DNA from 2 places in the Paenibacillus sp. FSL R5-0475 genome. Region 2 is predicted to be linked to the other one. Evidence: riboswitches for the same ligand, from Rfam matches in the RefSeq annotation. Region 2 holds a riboswitch; the other holds the start of a gene.
The links. A riboswitch is a leader RNA that binds a small molecule or an ion and turns the genes downstream of it on or off. The one in region 2 is predicted to bind cyclic di-GMP.
Positions count from the first base shown of each region.

Region 1: another riboswitch for cyclic di-GMP. It lies ahead of MKX41_RS27100 (choice-of-anchor A family protein); the one in region 2 lies ahead of MKX41_RS03580 (DUF6612 family protein).

Region 1 is NZ_JBBORK010000001.1:6,050,191-6,058,510, reverse strand. Features, by position in the region: gene MKX41_RS27120 (ATP-binding cassette domain-containing protein) at 1-547, opposite strand, end outside; gene MKX41_RS27115 (Gx transporter family protein) at 577-1,134, opposite strand; gene MKX41_RS27110 (NusG domain II-containing protein) at 1,118-1,507, opposite strand; gene MKX41_RS27105 (alpha/beta hydrolase) at 2,240-3,175, opposite strand; gene MKX41_RS27100 (choice-of-anchor A family protein) at 3,348-5,492, opposite strand; cyclic di-GMP riboswitch class I at 5,603-5,693, opposite strand; gene MKX41_RS27095 (hypothetical protein) at 6,185-6,577, shown strand; gene MKX41_RS27090 (winged helix-turn-helix transcriptional regulator) at 7,019-7,393, shown strand; gene MKX41_RS27085 (NAD(P)H-dependent oxidoreductase) at 7,458-8,000, opposite strand.
Region 2 is NZ_JBBORK010000001.1:860,737-869,056, forward strand. Features, by position in the region: gene MKX41_RS03555 (RsmB/NOP family class I SAM-dependent RNA methyltransferase) at 1-449, shown strand, start outside; gene MKX41_RS03560 (pseudouridine synthase) at 452-1,216, shown strand; gene MKX41_RS03565 (Cof-type HAD-IIB family hydrolase) at 1,248-2,048, shown strand; gene MKX41_RS03570 (DUF4179 domain-containing protein) at 2,202-3,815, opposite strand; gene MKX41_RS03575 (RNA polymerase sigma factor) at 3,799-4,317, opposite strand; cyclic di-GMP riboswitch class I at 4,522-4,613, shown strand; gene MKX41_RS03580 (DUF6612 family protein) at 4,731-5,579, shown strand; gene MKX41_RS03585 (CapA family protein) at 5,661-6,677, opposite strand; gene MKX41_RS03590 (FprA family A-type flavoprotein) at 6,947-8,185, shown strand; gene MKX41_RS03595 (NAD(P)/FAD-dependent oxidoreductase) at 8,202-8,320, shown strand, end outside.

The DNA.
Region 1 (8,320 bases), 5.2 Mb from region 2:
CCAACATAGAAGAGGCCTCGTCAAAAATGACGATGCCTGGTTCCATAGCAAGAATGGAGGCGATAGCGACACGCTGCTTTTGGCCTCCAGACAGCTCACCTGGGTGTTTGGACAGCAGATGATTTATTCCCAGCCTCGTCGTATAAGAGTGCAGCCGCTCAGCCATCTCTGCGTACGACAAACAAAGCCCTTCCAGGCCGAATAAGATATCTTCCTCTACAGTGGCTCCAATAAACTGATTATCTGGATTTTGGAACACCATACCGATGCATTGCCGAATGCTTCCGATCGTTTCCTCACTCAGTTGCATACCACTAACCACAATCTCGCCAGCACTCTTAGGCAGCAAAGCATTTAGTAGCTTAACTAGCGTAGACTTCCCGCAGCCATTGGGACCAACCAAGCTAACCCATTGTCCCTGAGAAATAGATAACGTTATATTTTGAAGAATCGGATGCTCAGGATCATAACCAAACGATACCCCATCCAGAGAGATGATAGCTTGTCCTTCTCCCTCTAATTCTTGACCTTCATATGATTCATTCATGTTAGTCATCCTTCCGCTGATGTGACTAATCAGTCCAAAAACTCTTCAAACAACGATATTTTTGACAATGAAGCCACCAAATAACGGACTGCATAACCCACGGCAATTCCTGTTACTACTCCAGTGATTAGCAGCATGGGAAGATAATAAAAAATACTAAGGGATGAGAATACCATAGAAGCTGCCAGCAGCTGACCGATATTATGTGCAATCCCACCAGCTATACTAATGCCGATCAAGCTTATACTCTTGCCTTTGCCACTAATCAGCATTAACACGAACATTACAACAAAGCTAAACAGCGAACCGAATAAACTGAATAGTAAGCTTGAAAAAGTACCTAGCAAAAATGCAGTAAGCAACGTTTTGAGGATGACAAGCAGGAATGCGTCCCGTCCACGTAAAAAGTAAATACAAGTCAAAATCATAATGTTAGCTAATCCTAGTTTAGCACCCGGCACCAGTCCCATTCCTGACAACGGAATCTGCGCTTCTATTAGACTAAGCACTACTGCCACTGCGGCGAAAATCGCAATAATTACCGTTCTTTTTAAAGCTGTTGCAGATTCACTACTGGACATAGGCATCTATATCATCCTCCCCCGACGCACTTGTGATTTCCACTAATACTCTATGCGGTAGACAGACAATCGTCTGTTTGGGCAGGGTAATAAAACCAAAACCTAGGCATACTTGATCCGGGCAGTCGGCATCGTACATTTCAATCCCGTAATCATGCACCTTCAAGAGGTTATAGCCACGTTCGGTACGGACCTCAATGGTTTGTTCTTCTTTTGTAAGCTTTACCGTTTTAAATAACTCGCCGTCCACCGTTACATTGGCTACGAGATTTTTACCGGCCCCACCTTTATCATCATTGTCCGAAAACCATCTCGGTGCGAGAAAAGCGAGCGCAGCAATTAACACGATGGAAATCAACCACACATCTGCGCGTTTCATAAAAATCTCCCTTATTTTTTAATTAAAATCCAGACTTATTAATTATAACGGTCTACCCTCAATCCTTCAATCAATGTTGGGGTTTAATGTAAGTTTTAGAGACCAGTTCACAAAATAGGCACGCAAAATAACCCCCACAGCCCCATTTACTCTGGCTTTCTAGCTTTTCCGAATTAATCCACAAATAATCCAGCATACGATATATTCAAATCAAACGCTTTCTCTTGCTCTGCTTGTTCCCCTTCTAAATCAAACAACCCTTATCTTGGAATTCATTATTATATTTGCCTTTTAAACAATACTGTGTTATATTTATATCGTATTTGTTTTTCGATATATTGAATATCCCCATCAAGAAGATGTCAGGCCGACTATTTTACACTTCGGCAATTTGGACACAGAGGCTTCATGTTTTCTTGCAGAAACTTTCCTTTTTATGAGACTAAATTCGAAATATAGCATTCCGATTCACACTGGCGCGGTCAATGGAGCCGCAAGGGCAAAAGAGAGAGGTAGGGCTTTTGTCGTATTGGAAGGATTATTCTCGCCACACGGCTGCTGGAAATAACAAGGAATTAAGACACCCGTTACTCACGAACGGCGGGGGATGAATATAACGAAAAAGCATGGCTGTACGAACCTTACATAAGGACACATGCCATGTGTGGAAAAATATAGGCGCCCGATAACCGCTACCTAGCGGATATCGGGCGCTGTCTACGTTCAGGGCATCTAATTTACATACTGATTCACAAAAGCTGTTACTACGTTTATATACCCCGTCTTATCCATATCGTAAGCTAACCCATGCCCTGCTTGCGGCACTACGAACTTCTCTTTGGGACTCTGACATGCCTCATACAATTCATTCATCATACTATATGGTACAAAATTATCGGCATCCCCATGAATAAATAGAATCGGCACCTTCGCCTTCCGCACCTGTTTCAAGGCAGACGCTTCACTAAACCCATACCCTGCTTTCAAACGAGTAATAAGACTCGCACTTTGAATAAAAGGGAAACTTGGCAAGCGATACATACGCCGTAGTTGGTAGGCTAATTGTGCTTTAACTGAGCTGTAAGCACAGTCCGAGACAATAGCTTTGACCTGCGGCGGGAGATTTTCACCTGAGGTCATTAGCACTGTAGCACCACCCATAGAGACCCCATGAAGCACAACTTGAGCACTGGGCCCAGTCTTTTCTATTATATATTCAATCCACTGCAAATAATCCTTGCGCTCATGCCATCCAAAACCAATATAATTCCCAGCGCTTTCCCCATGTCCCCTGGCATCGGGAATCAGGATATTAAAGCCCAGTCTCTCGTAATAGATTTTGGCGTACGCCCCCATATCCTTCCCTTTTCCAGAATAACCATGAGCTAGAATCGCCGTACGACCTTCAGCACGATCCGAAAGGAGCAAGTACCCTCTTAGTTGTAGCCCGTCCTCAGATGTAATCTCCACATTCTCAAAGCTCTGACTGGAGATCCAATCCTTCCCCTCACCCCAAGAAGCCCCGGCAACCGGGGGATCAACCTTCAAATCACGATTATTACTCAGGAATTCCTTCGGTGCTCGTTTAATAGCAATTCCATAAAAGAAAAAGCCCGCATAGATCAGAGCTCCTATGACGATGACAGCGCTAATGAAGAACCATACCAATTCATCTTCCCCGTCCTTTCCTCATATCCGTTGTAAATCAGTATAACATCTACTTAGAATGCGCCAAAATATAACAATCATAACAAAAGAAAACCGCCCTCGGAATATGTCCCGAAAGCGGCTTTACTATTCTTCACGGCATAACTTGTATTCAAGCTACAATCACCGTTTATTATTTCTTGCTCGAGAATCTATTTCTCATTAGCAATCCAATAAGTGCAAAACCTAGACCAGTTACATAATAAGGGACTGAACTTGATTCTCCCGTTTTTGGAAGTTCATCCACAGGTGGATTACCTAGCGGGATTGTATCATCCACTACAGCAATATCCTCTGGTGACGGCGTTGGTGTTACTGTCAATACTGGTCCTAATGGAATCTCCTCCTCATCAACAAGTACCTCTGTGTTGCTCGACGGTGTTGGTGTTGGTACTAGTGCTGGAGTCGACGAAGCTACAGGGCCCAGCGGCACAGGATCATCATTAACAATGATAGTGCCAATTACAAATGATGGTGTTGGTGTCGGGAACACCGGAGGCTCCGACGACGATGTCGGTGTTGGCGTCACTTCCGACGACGGTGTCGGTGTTGGCGTCACTTCCGACGACGGTGTCGGTGTTGGCGTTGCTTCCGGCGACGGTGTCGGCGTTGGTGTCACGATCGGCGTTGGTGTTGGTGTCACGGTCGGCGTTGGTGTTGGTGTCACGGTCGGCGTTGGTGTTGGCGTCACGGTCGGCGTCGGTGTTGGCGTCACGGTCGGCGTTGGTGTTGGCGTCACGGTCGGCGTTGGTGTTGGTGTCACGATCGGCGTTGGTGTTGGCGTCACGGTCGGCGTTGGTGTTGGCGTCACGGTCGGCGTTGGTGTTGGTGTCACGATCGGCGTTGGTGTTGGCGTCACGGTCGGCGTTGGTGTTGGCGTCACGGTCGGCGTTGGTGTTGGCGTCACGGTCGGCGTTGGTGTTGGCGTCACGATCGGCGTTGGTGTTGGCGTCACGGTCGGCGTTGGTGTTGGCGTCACGGTCGGCGTTGGTGTCGGCGTCACGGTCGGCGTTGGTGTTGGCGTCACGGTCGGCGTTGGTGTTGGCGTCACGGTCGGCGTTTGTGTTGGCGTCACGGTCGGCGTTGGTGTTGGCGTCACGGTCGGCGTTGGTGTTGGCGTCACGGTCGGCGTTGGTGTTGGTGTGTGTGTTGGCTTTGGTGTGTGTGTTGGCTTTGGTGTGTGTGTCGGCTTCGGTGTCGGTGTTGGCTTTGGTGTGTGTGTTGGCTTCGGCGTTGGTGTTGGCTTCGGTGTGTGTGTTGGCTTCGGCGTTGGTGTTGGCTTCGGTGTCGGTGTCACGCACGGCGTAGGCGTCACGGTCGGCGTTGGTGTTGGCGTCACGGTCGGCGTCGGTGTTGGTGTCACGGTTGGCGTTGGTGTTGGCGTCACGGTTGGTGTCGGTGTTGGTGCCACGGTCGGCGTTGGTGTCGGAGGTGGTTCTTCCCCTCCATATGGATACCAATGCATCTGCACCCCACCAGCAAATCCCTTTGCAATCAGCGTCCCATGCAGTTCACCGGAATTATAAGTTACTTTTGCAAGCGGAGCTAGGATAGTTCCTTCTATTGTTAAACTTCCAATGTCAACAGTGCTAGCTTCATAAAAATTAAATAATACCTTGTTAGGGCTACCTCCCCAGATTTGAAAGCTTGGAATGTTAACTGAACTTCCGCTAACGTTAATGATAACTGTGGCGCTATTTGCAATATTAAACTGTAAGCCATTAGCACCAGCGAAATCGGCAGCACTAAGATTAAGAACGTTAAATGGTTCCGGAGCATCAATCGTTATTTTCCCATATTCCTTTTTGAAAGTTCCTATTGTAGCAAGCGAAGAGAATTCATTAGAACGTCCAATAAGAAATTGCTCTTCAGCATCAAAATCAATAGGAGTCCCTTTTCTCGCTGGTTCTTTAAGATCTACACCGTTGCTGGAAAAAACACCACCATAAACGGATGCTCCATGAACAGTCCCATTAGTAAAACTGATGTCATTACCAGCGATAAGAACATCTCCACCTGGATTATCCTTGGATACGCCGTAATTCTGCAAAGTAATATTACCTTTGGCCGCAAGGCGCCCATGAACCTGATCATTAGATTGTTTGAAATCCCCAAAAATAAAAGTATTAAAATTCCCTGCAATACCTAACACAGGTGTAGGAGTATAGGGAAGTACCTCCCCAGCCGCATTTACCAAATGACCTCCAGAAAGACCACTACCTACTGTCAAAATCCCCGCTAATATTAGTGCTAGCAGCGGTTTCATTCTTCTTTTCAAAAAGCACACCTCCTAAATCTATGATTTATATTTAATCAGAATAATTACCAGAAACTCTAAAGGACCTAACAACAAAAAAGACCGCCAAAAAAGAAGTGGAATTCCCTTCTCATGGCAGTCGGACGGTCATAGCGCATTTAAGACACTTTAGACTCCTGGACTTTGCGTCCCACCCTTTCAGGCGGTTTGCTATTATCATGATAATATATGTATTGACTTGCGGATTAGAACTAGCATTTTAAGCATCCTATTAAATAATCGTCTATGACTTTTAATACTTTTGAACTAATAATAGTTTAGCGCTCCATCCCCACAATTGTCAATCAATTCCTTTTGATATTCATACACGTAAGCAAGCACAAAAAAAGCGCCTAAAGGCGCTTCACACAAAGGTTTTCCTTCAATTTTAAAGTAACTTTATATAGCCTAATATCGATATCCATAATGGAATACTTAGAATCAAACCAAATACCATTCCACGGTGGAGACTTCCTTCCTCTTTCATCCTAATTCTCCCTTTATATAAGTCTGAAGCATTATTTTTTATTATTACAATTTTAATATATTTTATTCTTTCTAATTTAGTTGTGAATTCAATCACATTGGACTAGCTGTTTAGAAATACCATTGATTATTTTTGGAATATCGGGGTAGAATACGAATATACGTTCCCATTAGAGGTGATGAGATTCATGAATAGAGCTGAAAGCAGGGACAACATGCTGGTCAAATCTTATTTATTGCTTCCGATGATTTTATCAGCTTTCGAACGGGACTCCGCCATTCTATCTGCACATTTACGAACACCTACCCCCTATCTGGAGGTTCTTGAAACAGCCGCAGCAGTTGCTACAACAGATCTAAGAGATGTTCGTTCAGAGATGAGAAAACGGGGAATCAAGGTTTATGAGCAGAACAGACTTAACACGGGGATAGAAGCCAAATTTATATGTCGTGGATACCATGAACGAATGCTGTTGTTAAACGACATCGTCGCTGCCCAAGCTGCCATTCATATGCGCAGATATCTCGGTCTGGATATTTCATCTTTTAAGAGCTATGAAGAGCAGTATCAGATTAAGTGAAGTAGCGAAGAAGCTCCCCCTCCCTCATTTAATTAGCGAACAAAAAAATAGGCCTTACCATGGGAGTTGGCAAGACCTGAGAGATTTATACCACAAAACACTGGGGGGTGTTTGGTGTCTTCAATATATACCTTGAACCTGAAAATAAGATGATGCTCACATGAAAATTACATTAAAAACTTCAATTCGTCGCTTAGGCTATCCGCTTGGCACTTTTGATTTCCAACCAAAGAGGCCCGCTTCGCCGACAGAGAAAATCGACCGATTGATAGTTAGCCACGAGTGCTTTGAACAAATTGTTTCAAAATGATATAGTGAATTCGTTCTCACAGGATGACTTGATAGCAGGTTGTAAAACATAATAAAGTCGGGACCTGAGTACGGAGCGACAACAGGCGTTTGCCTTTTCGTTGAATATTTTCTGAAGGAGGGTAATAGCCCATGAGTGATGAAATCTGTATACCGCCTGGCATTCAACAGAAGGACACTAGCTTTGGCTACACCTTGTCTATTATTAGTGGTAAATATAAAATGACTATTCTCTACTATCTCTCTGAAAACAAGATCGTGCGGTTCAATGAACTGCAACGGGGTATCGGTACAATACCTTTTAAGACATTAAGCGTTATGTTGAAAGAACTGGAAGCCGACTGTCTCGTCAGGCGCGAGGAATTCCCCCAGATTCCCCCTAAAGTTGAGTATTCCTTGACCGAGAAGGGCCAATCGCTTATTCCGGTGCTGGATATGATGTGCACTTGGGGAGAGAAAAACTTCGTTCCAGCCGCGCAAGAGATAACCATACCTTTTACGATTTAACGACAACTTATGACAAAAGCAGCATTTCCATTAATGAAAATGCTGCTTTTTGCTTCAAATCTAATTACATATTTTCGATAAATTCAACATAGCCTTGCGAACTGATATCCAATTTATTTAAGTAATCCGTACTTCCTACCGTCTCAGATTCCGTGCCATAAATGGCATAGAAGGAACGATAATCAGCGTTGCAATACAAAAAAGTCGTGTCAAAGGGAGATAAAATACGGTCAAGCCCGTAGCCGAGTTTACCTTCTTCACTAAAGTCTTTTGCACTTCCTCCGGCAGTTACAGCTAATGCGATTTTTCGATTTCTTAATTTATCACTCTTCGAGCCATATGCCCATCCGTAAGTAAATACTTCGTCCAGCCACTTTTTAAGCAGAGGTGGACTACTAAACCAGTAGACAGGGAATTGTAAGACGAGCTTATCATGCGCTTCAATCAGCTGTTGTTCCTTTTCCACGTTGATTTTTTCATCGGGATAGGCTTTGTACAGCTCGTGCAACGTATATTTGTCTGGATATTTACGGAGTTCTTCGATCCAGCGTTTATTAACGACGGATGTTTCGATGTTTGGGTGCGTGACGACAATAAGTGTTTTCATTGGTGTATCCTCCATGTTTGAATCAGATTTAGGACTTGAGTATACCTCCCACCATGACATCGCGTAAGTATGCACTTTTAGTTCACGTACTTACCTAAAGGTAAGCACTGCAACCTGCCTGCACGTATGATTGATGTATAGTCTTCGGGGCGAATCTCGTCTTCGGTGTACACCCAAATATCACACAAGAGAGACTGGGTCATTCCGCCATTTTACTTGAGTAAAGGTTAGACGGATGTAACGTTATGTGTTTGAACTCTATATCACTGATAAAAAAATTTGCCTGAACGCAAAGAAATGCCCCACCATTACTGGCAGGG
Region 2 (8,320 bases):
CAGGTGACGAGCAAGCTTTGACTGCGTATGGAAATTTTGTGCGAGATCAGCTTGGTTGGGAACCTCAAGGATATCCGGTTCTGTTCGGTGATCATCTGTACATTTCTCCACTTCCTAAGGAAAGACTAAATGGATTAAAGACGATCCGCCCGGGATGGTATGTAGGACAAATCCGTAACGGAAGATTTATTCCAGGGCATCCAATGGCTACAGCTTTGCATCCGGAAGAAAGCTGCCGAAGTGTCTCACTCTCCAGTACGAATCATGAAGCTATTTCCTATCTTAAAGGAGAGACGTTGTCGATTTCTCAAGAACGTCTCTCTATTAGAATAGGAAGTGCCCAAAAGGGATACGTTCTGGTCTGCATTGATGGCTACAGCGCAGGCTGGGGTAAGTGGCAGGATGGCATACTCAAGAACGAATATCCTGCAGGCTGGAGGTGGATGTAACAATGAGCCAATCAGGTAAGCCCGCCAAAAAACAACGATTAGATAAAGTGTTGTCCCATATTGGAGTGGGGTCGCGCAGTGATATCCGTAAACAAGCTAAACAAGGCTTAATATTGGTGAACGGGACAGTGGTAAAAGATAGTGGGTTCCATGTGGATCCTTATGCCGATAAAATAGAGGTAGGGGGAGAGGTTGTTACCTACCGTGAATTCATATATCTTATGATGAACAAACCCCCGGGTGTCCTGTCAGCTACGGAGGACAAGCGGGATCGGACGGTTTTGGATCTTTTAAAGCACGAATATGCACAGTTTGAACCGTTTCCTGTAGGAAGGCTAGATAAGGATACTGTGGGACTGCTGCTGATCACTAATGATGGGAAGCTTGCCCATGAATTGCTGTCGCCACGTAAGCATGTCCCGAAAACGTACGAGGCAACCATCGAGGGCGATGTAGGCGCGGATGATGTCGCGGCTTTTGCAGCAGGGGTGGAGCTGGAAGATGGCTACGTTACTTTACCTGCACACTTAACCATTCTTGGAAGAGAGCGCGGCAGCAAAGTGATTTCCCATATTTCACTTATCATCACTGAGGGGAAATTTCATCAGGTGAAGCGTATGTTTCAGGCGGTAGGCAAAAAAGTCACTTTTCTGAAACGCGTATCTATGGGAGAATTGAAGCTGGATGAAAGTCTGCCGCTGGGAGCTTGTCGGGAACTAACGTTAGAGGAACTGGCACTCTTAGGCACAGAATCATCTCAAGGATAATATAGAAAAAGAAAGACAAGGATGGTGGAGTATGAGATACAAACTGATTGCACTAGATGTGGACGGTACGCTATTAAATGATGATCACCACTTAAGCTCTGAGAATAAGGAAGCTATTGCTGAGGTTACACGTCTTGGCGGTCAAATCGTATTGTGTACGGGACGCAGTCCACAGAACTCGATTCCTTTCATGGAGGAAATGGGGCTGACTGGTTACGTGCTTGGTCACAATGGAGCAGCGACGGTACGAGTGGAAGATCGAGAAGTGCTGCATCAATATGGTATGGATGCACGTGGTCTTGACCCCTATATTGACTATTGCCGTAAGCACAATATTCATTATGATGTGAATACTGCTTTTGATATGTATGTTGATAATGTAGAGAATCTGACTAAAGAAGCTAATTATATGTATGAGCACTTCCGTATTGTGCCAGCGACGCTACCAGCCTGGGAAGATTTCCGTGAACCGGTTGTTAAGTTTACTGTATTTACACAGCCAGAAATCCTTGACGAAGCTGAACGTGAATGGCGTACTTGGGCTCCTGAGTACAATATTTTGCGGAGTGGTGAATTTTTCGTTGATTTGATGCATCCCGAATCTTCTAAGGGAAACGCATTAAGAAATCTCGCTGTGAAGTTGGGAATTCCGCAAGAAGAAGTCCTCTCAATCGGTAATTATTTTAATGATATTTCTATGCTTACCTATGCGGGGATGGGCGTGGCGATGGATAATTCTCCTGTAGAGGTAAAAGCGGCAGCGAATGCTGTTACGGGTTCGAACAATGAGCATGGTGTGCGTGATGCGCTGGTTAAATATTGTTTATCCTAATAATGGAAAGCATAAGGCGGACTTGAGTCCGTTCTATGCTTTTTTTGTTATGAAGGAAATAAAAGAGATACATAACAGAATTGATTCTATCCAAAAAATAACCCGCCCTTAGGATTAACTAAAAAGGGCGGGACAATAGATTAACTTCCTGTATTAAAGTTTAATTTCCTCGTTCCGGCTAGGAGCGCTATATTTATAGATACCAGGGTTCAGTTCGATTTTTTCGTCGAAAGGAATATCTTTGTAGCTATCAATATTAGTTCCTGTAGATATCATGCCCTTAGGTGTAATTTCAGGCACCACTTCTTTGCCATTAATCCGTAACGTAGTTTGGTTAACGCTTTTGAAGTGAGGAGATTTGGATGATGATTCAACAATCAAATTTTCGCCTTCAGTATAGTACGTGAATTCAATGTCTAATCCATCGACATCAAGTGAAGTGAACTGTTTTTCTTCTTTAGGTTTGTTTATTGTGATCCAATTCTTACTGGTATCACGTTTCTCAATGACAGCATCCTTTAATATAAGTTTCATTGGAACATCGGACCAGTTGTTATACCATTCCGGAGATTCAAATTGAAATAAATGCTGGTAGCTTTCGGAATGATCTCCTTTCAAATTCCAACCCCCAGTGATTGTTTTATCACCTATAACCAACTGAGCGGTATTATAGTGGACAATTCCTTTTTTAAGCGAATCATTTTCATCTATTAGAATTTGGATATCCAAAGGGGTAACCACTAGCTGATCTAAGGTTATACCGGTCTTTTCTTGAAATTCAGGACTGTTATACAGTTTCTTAGTGTAAATCGCCTCACTTGCTTTTTGTCCATCTGCTTTAAAATCGAACTTCCATGTACCTGAAATACGTTTCGCTTCTTCAATGTAACTAAAATGAAGACTAGCTTCCTTCCAATCTGATTCAGTTATATTGAAAACCTGTTCAATAAATAAATCCGATCCTTCGTTAGGCATGATGGTTGGAATTGCCTCATTCTCTTGACCTGCAGTACTAACTACCAAATGTGGGTTACCCCGTCCTAAGTCAGATGGTGATGCAGCGACTTTGTAACGGATAATGGTTTGATTGGAAACATGTCGAACGGATTCGATTTGAATGCTTGGATATTGCTTAACTCCAGTATCGATTGTATCCCCTGCTTGATGATTAGATTGTAAGGGAATATTCTGATTACGGTAAAAAATGAGATTCCGTGCTTCAAACTTGTAGTCCTTTTTATCATCCTTTAATGTATCAGGTGTCTCATATACTCCAATGAGTTTCTGGCTTTCAGGATCGTATTCTAAATAACCGTATACCTTTGCCTTGGCACCGGATTCACTAGTCATGGTGTTTTCCTCTGTAGCAAATCCAGTATATTGGGATAGATCAGATTTAGTATCAAGTGATAACAGCATTTTCATTTTTTCTCCGTCAGTTACAACACCGTTCAAATTCATTGTTACTCCTGAACTGGAAGCTTGAAGATTATACTGTTGACCGATGCCGTTATTTATTGCATTGCTCACACTTCGCCCACCAATTTTATCCCAATTAATCGTCATACTAGCGAATACAGGAATGGCGACAAGTAAGAGGCAAGAGAAGACGATGCTGATAGGAACAACCTTTTTATTAGGCCTAGGAGTATTCTGGGAGGCATTCAGATTTCTTTGACGTTTATATGCTTCTTGTTCTATGGTAGTCCACATCAAATCATAATCCGGTCGGGGAATATGTCTATCTTTTTCAATATACAGATTCATTACTACTCAGCTCCTTTAGTTGAGTTCCACCCATTCTATTTAGTATTTTAAGTCCCTTGTTCAGTCTGGATTTTACAGTTCCTTCGGGTATGCTCATAACTTTAGAGATCTCGGGTACAGTCAATTCGTTTATAAAACGAAGGACTACTACCATTCTGATTTTGTCGGGAAGCTGACTGTATAACCCTTGTAATTCTTTTTTAGTTTCCTGTCGATCCAACCGTTTTTCTACAGGGTTTGATTCCTCAGACCTGGATAGTAAATAATTACGTACTTCTTTCATCCACCCCGTCTTACGCCTTTTAATCACACTGTTGCACTCATTCGAAGCAATTCGTAAAATCCAAGATTTCAAGTTTCTTACCTTAGACTTATCCGCTAAGATAACCTTTACAAATACCTCTTGGCAAATATCCTCTGCATCTGCCTGATTTTTCATTAAGTAGTAACAAAAATAATATACTTGTTCTTTATAGAGCTCGAAAATTTCTCGGTCACACATTTTGCTGCACCCCCTGTCTTTGCTGTTCTCATTAATAAGACTTATAAGCGTATGTAATCGTTCATTTTTCATTTTGAGTGAAGTATTTCTTCTGAGCATCATAGCGAATTTGAATGGAAGATAAGTCGTTTACAGGTAATTATAACCATGATAAAATTAGCGGTGGGACATGCGTCCGTAAGCTAATTAAAACTAATTGAATGTCCGCGTTAAAGGTAAAATCATCGAAAGATGATGACACAAAGCCATGGGTCTAAAGCCTTTCTACAGAAGGAAATGATCGCCAGGCCGCCATAGGGATATCTTATGAAGCATAAAGGATAGCTCTAAGAATATGTAGTCTATTTTGAGCTCTTTTATTATTTCGATCTATACGGCGTTACATTATCGCAAGGGGCCGAAAGGGGAAGTACATGAACAGTTTTTTCAAAACAATAGGCACTAGTTTGGCAGTAGGTGCTATATTGCTGTCCGGAACGATCGGATGGATGTCTAATCCAGGAGTAGTGTCAGCAGCTACCTCAACAGTAGTAACCGCGGATCAAATGATTAGCAAAGTAACGGCAGCCTCTAAAGCAATAAAGAATTTTCACTTAGATGTGATCAAAAAACAGGATATTCAGAGCGGTGGGGTACGTATCAGCAACACTAACACACTGAAGCTGGATATTAATCGACTGCCGAATTTTGCTGCAGCTGGCACCGTTGATAGTAGTCTTTTAGAAACATCGTACAGTCTATATGCCAATGACAAGGAGTTTTACTATCTTGTAGACGGAAGTGAACTGATCGATGAATCTGAAGATGAAGGTTACGACGATGACGGTGAGCCAATCGATCCTGATGCGCAGTATTGGATTGGACTGGAGAAGATGGAGTGGGATTCTTTTTATTCTAAAGGTCAATACGATCCTGTTTCCATGCTTGATTCGGTAAAAAATTATAAAAAATCTATGAAAGTCAGCACTGCCGGTGCTCAGACCGTCCTGCAGTTCACGGTAACCGATCCGACAGCAGCTAAGGGAATAATCAAACTCTATGACCAGGAGAACCTCTGGGATGGTGAGACAGTTCAACCTAAAAGCGTAACTTGGAAATTATTCGTCAATACTAAGACCTGGCAAACGGAAAAGCTGACAGTCGATCTGAGTTATGTACTGACAAGTGACGGAGAAAAAGATACATACAACACGAAAATCGAAGCTAAATATTCCAAGAATAACAAAGGTACAACCATTGTAAAACCGGCCGAACTAGAATAATAAGGTCGATTTCATATTGAGCAAAAAGCGCTGTTCTGTAGAACAGCGCTTTTTGCTGTATTCTCTATTTTAATAACGTTTCTATTCCTTCTTTAAGATTGTTGTCGTATGTTTCAACATTCGATTCATGAGATTTCGCCGCTCTGTTTTTATGTCGGTGGCGCTTCTCTTTAATGCGTCGCGGATGGGGATGATCTCTGTAATTTTCCTGCCGCTTTTTATTCTTCGATCTACACAAGTCGGGATGTAACCTACGTTAGTTATACTCGTGTTTCCTTTTTCATCCTTCTTTATTTTAAGCGTAAGTATGATACCGCTTTGTGTATAAGGAATATTCATTAATTTAGTAGAAACAAAATTCCCCAATGAGTAAATAACGAATTGTTTTTTTCCACGAAGCGCTAACGGTTGAAGAACATGTGGGTGAGACCCCAGTATGATGTCGGCGCCATTTTTAAAGAAGAGATTGACCAGCTCTTTTTGCCTCTTGTTTGGAGTGTAACGATATTCGCTTCCGAAATGCAGATAAAGCAAGACTAGATCGACTTTCTTTTTTAAATCTCGAATCTCCCGAATGATCTTGGGCGTAGATATCCGATTAACCAGCCATGGCTTACTCACTGGTACAGGAATTCGGTTAGTTCCTGCTGTGTAGGAGAGGATGCCAATCGTAATTCCTTTGACGTTTTTAATAAGCGTTCTCTTGGATTCTTCTAATGATTTAGCTGTTCCCGTGTGGTCGATTCCATTACGGTCCAGAACTCGTAACGTCCGAACCAGACCCGGGGCACCATAATCCATGCAATGATTGTTGGCCGTTACTAATACGTCGAATCCGGCTTCCTTAAGTGCAGGGGCCAGTTCGTCTGGACATTTGAATATCGGACCGCCTGATCGTGGGCTTTTCCGGCATTCGGGGCCACTTCCAGCAAAGGTGGTTTCGAGATTGCCAATCGTCAAATCAGCCTGTTTCAGATAAGGAGCTACTTTTGCAAACAGGGGGCTGAACGAATAGGCTCCATCAGGCTGTTTAGCATCCGAAATAATATAACGTTTGACCATTAGATCTCCCACAGCAGCTATTTGTATTTCAGTCATGGATATCCACCTTTTTATTATTTTCATTAGGATATGGTATAAAGTTGTTATGGGTTATTCTTTCTTTAAGGCGAAGTGCAAACATTTGTGTGGCTTTTTATTTAAAATGTGACCCAACGCATAATCACTTTATTTAGATCGTCTAAATTAAAGGTATTCATTTTTTTCAAACTTTCATAATTTGATTCAAATCCTCTTTTTTGTTTGGCAGCCATAATAAAATATGGTTGTTGATAAACATTATCAATCAAACATTGGAGGTTATAGAAATGAGTACACAATTCAAGAAAATCGCCGAGGATATTTACTGGATAGGCAAAATTGATAACCGTCATGTTCCTTTTCATCGCCTGATTCTAGAAAAAGGAACTACCTATAATTCCTACTTATTAAAAACAGGTAAGCCGACTGTCATTGATACCGTAGATATGGAATTCGGACGTGAATATGCCGAGTGCCTGGGTGAAATGATTGATCTTCTAGATATTCATTACATTGTCATTAACCATACAGAGCCTGATCACTCTGGTGGACTGGCAGCTCTCGCTGCCAAGGCTGCAAACGCCACGATCGTATGCACCGAGATTGCTGTTCCAGAATTGCAGGAAATGTACAAGCTTCATAGCCGGAACTTCCTGGTGGTGAAAGATGGAGACAAGCTGGATATTGGTGGGAAAACGCTGCTGTTTAAAGAAACACCGTATCTCCATACCGCAGAAACGATGATCACCTATTGTATCGAAGATCAAATCTTATTTCCTTGTGATATTTTTAGCACGCATGTTGCGGTGGAGAATCTATTCAGCGATGAAGCCGGGTTTGATATTACGGAAGATTTCCAGGGCTATTACGCAGCAATTATTCATCCTCACAGAAGATATGTAAGAACACTGTTAGAGGCTGTTAAGGATCTTGAGATCCGGATGATCGCTCCTTCCCATGGGTTTGTGATTCGGAAGGACATACGTAAATATATCGGGATGTACGCCACGTTGAGCCGTGAAACGACGCAAGGAAAAAAGGCAACCATCGTATATACCACCATCAAAAACAGTACCAAGAAGATGGCCAAAATCTTACAGGATTGCTTGCAGGAAAATAATATAGAGACAGAGGTCTGGGATGCAGATAAAAGTAGTGCCACCGATATTCTGAACAGTATAACGTCAGCTGACGCGGTCTTTATTGGCAGCTCCACTAAATACGCGGACATGATTGGGAACCTGGAGAACATTCTGAAAGAATTGCACAATATGAATCTGGAAGGTAAACTTGCTGCAGCCTTTGGCTCCTACGGCTGGAGTGGTGAAGCCATTGAAGTCATTCAGGATTATCTGAATGGAACAAATATGACGGTGCAAAGCACATCTGAGGTTATTAAATCCACGGGGATGACACATGTAGAGTTCCCTGTACGAATCAGATTTTCCCCGAAAGAGCCTGAGAAAGTTCAAAAAATTAAAAACGCGGCTGAATTTGTTTCGGATTTGCTGCTGAGTTCATTTTAGGGAGGAGGAACATAGGATGACAAAACATTACGTTATAGTTGGCGGCGGAGTAGCCGCCGTCCATGCCGCCAAAGCCATCCGTGATCAAGACGCAGAATCGGAAATTTCGATCCTCGGGGAGGAAAGTCAACTGCC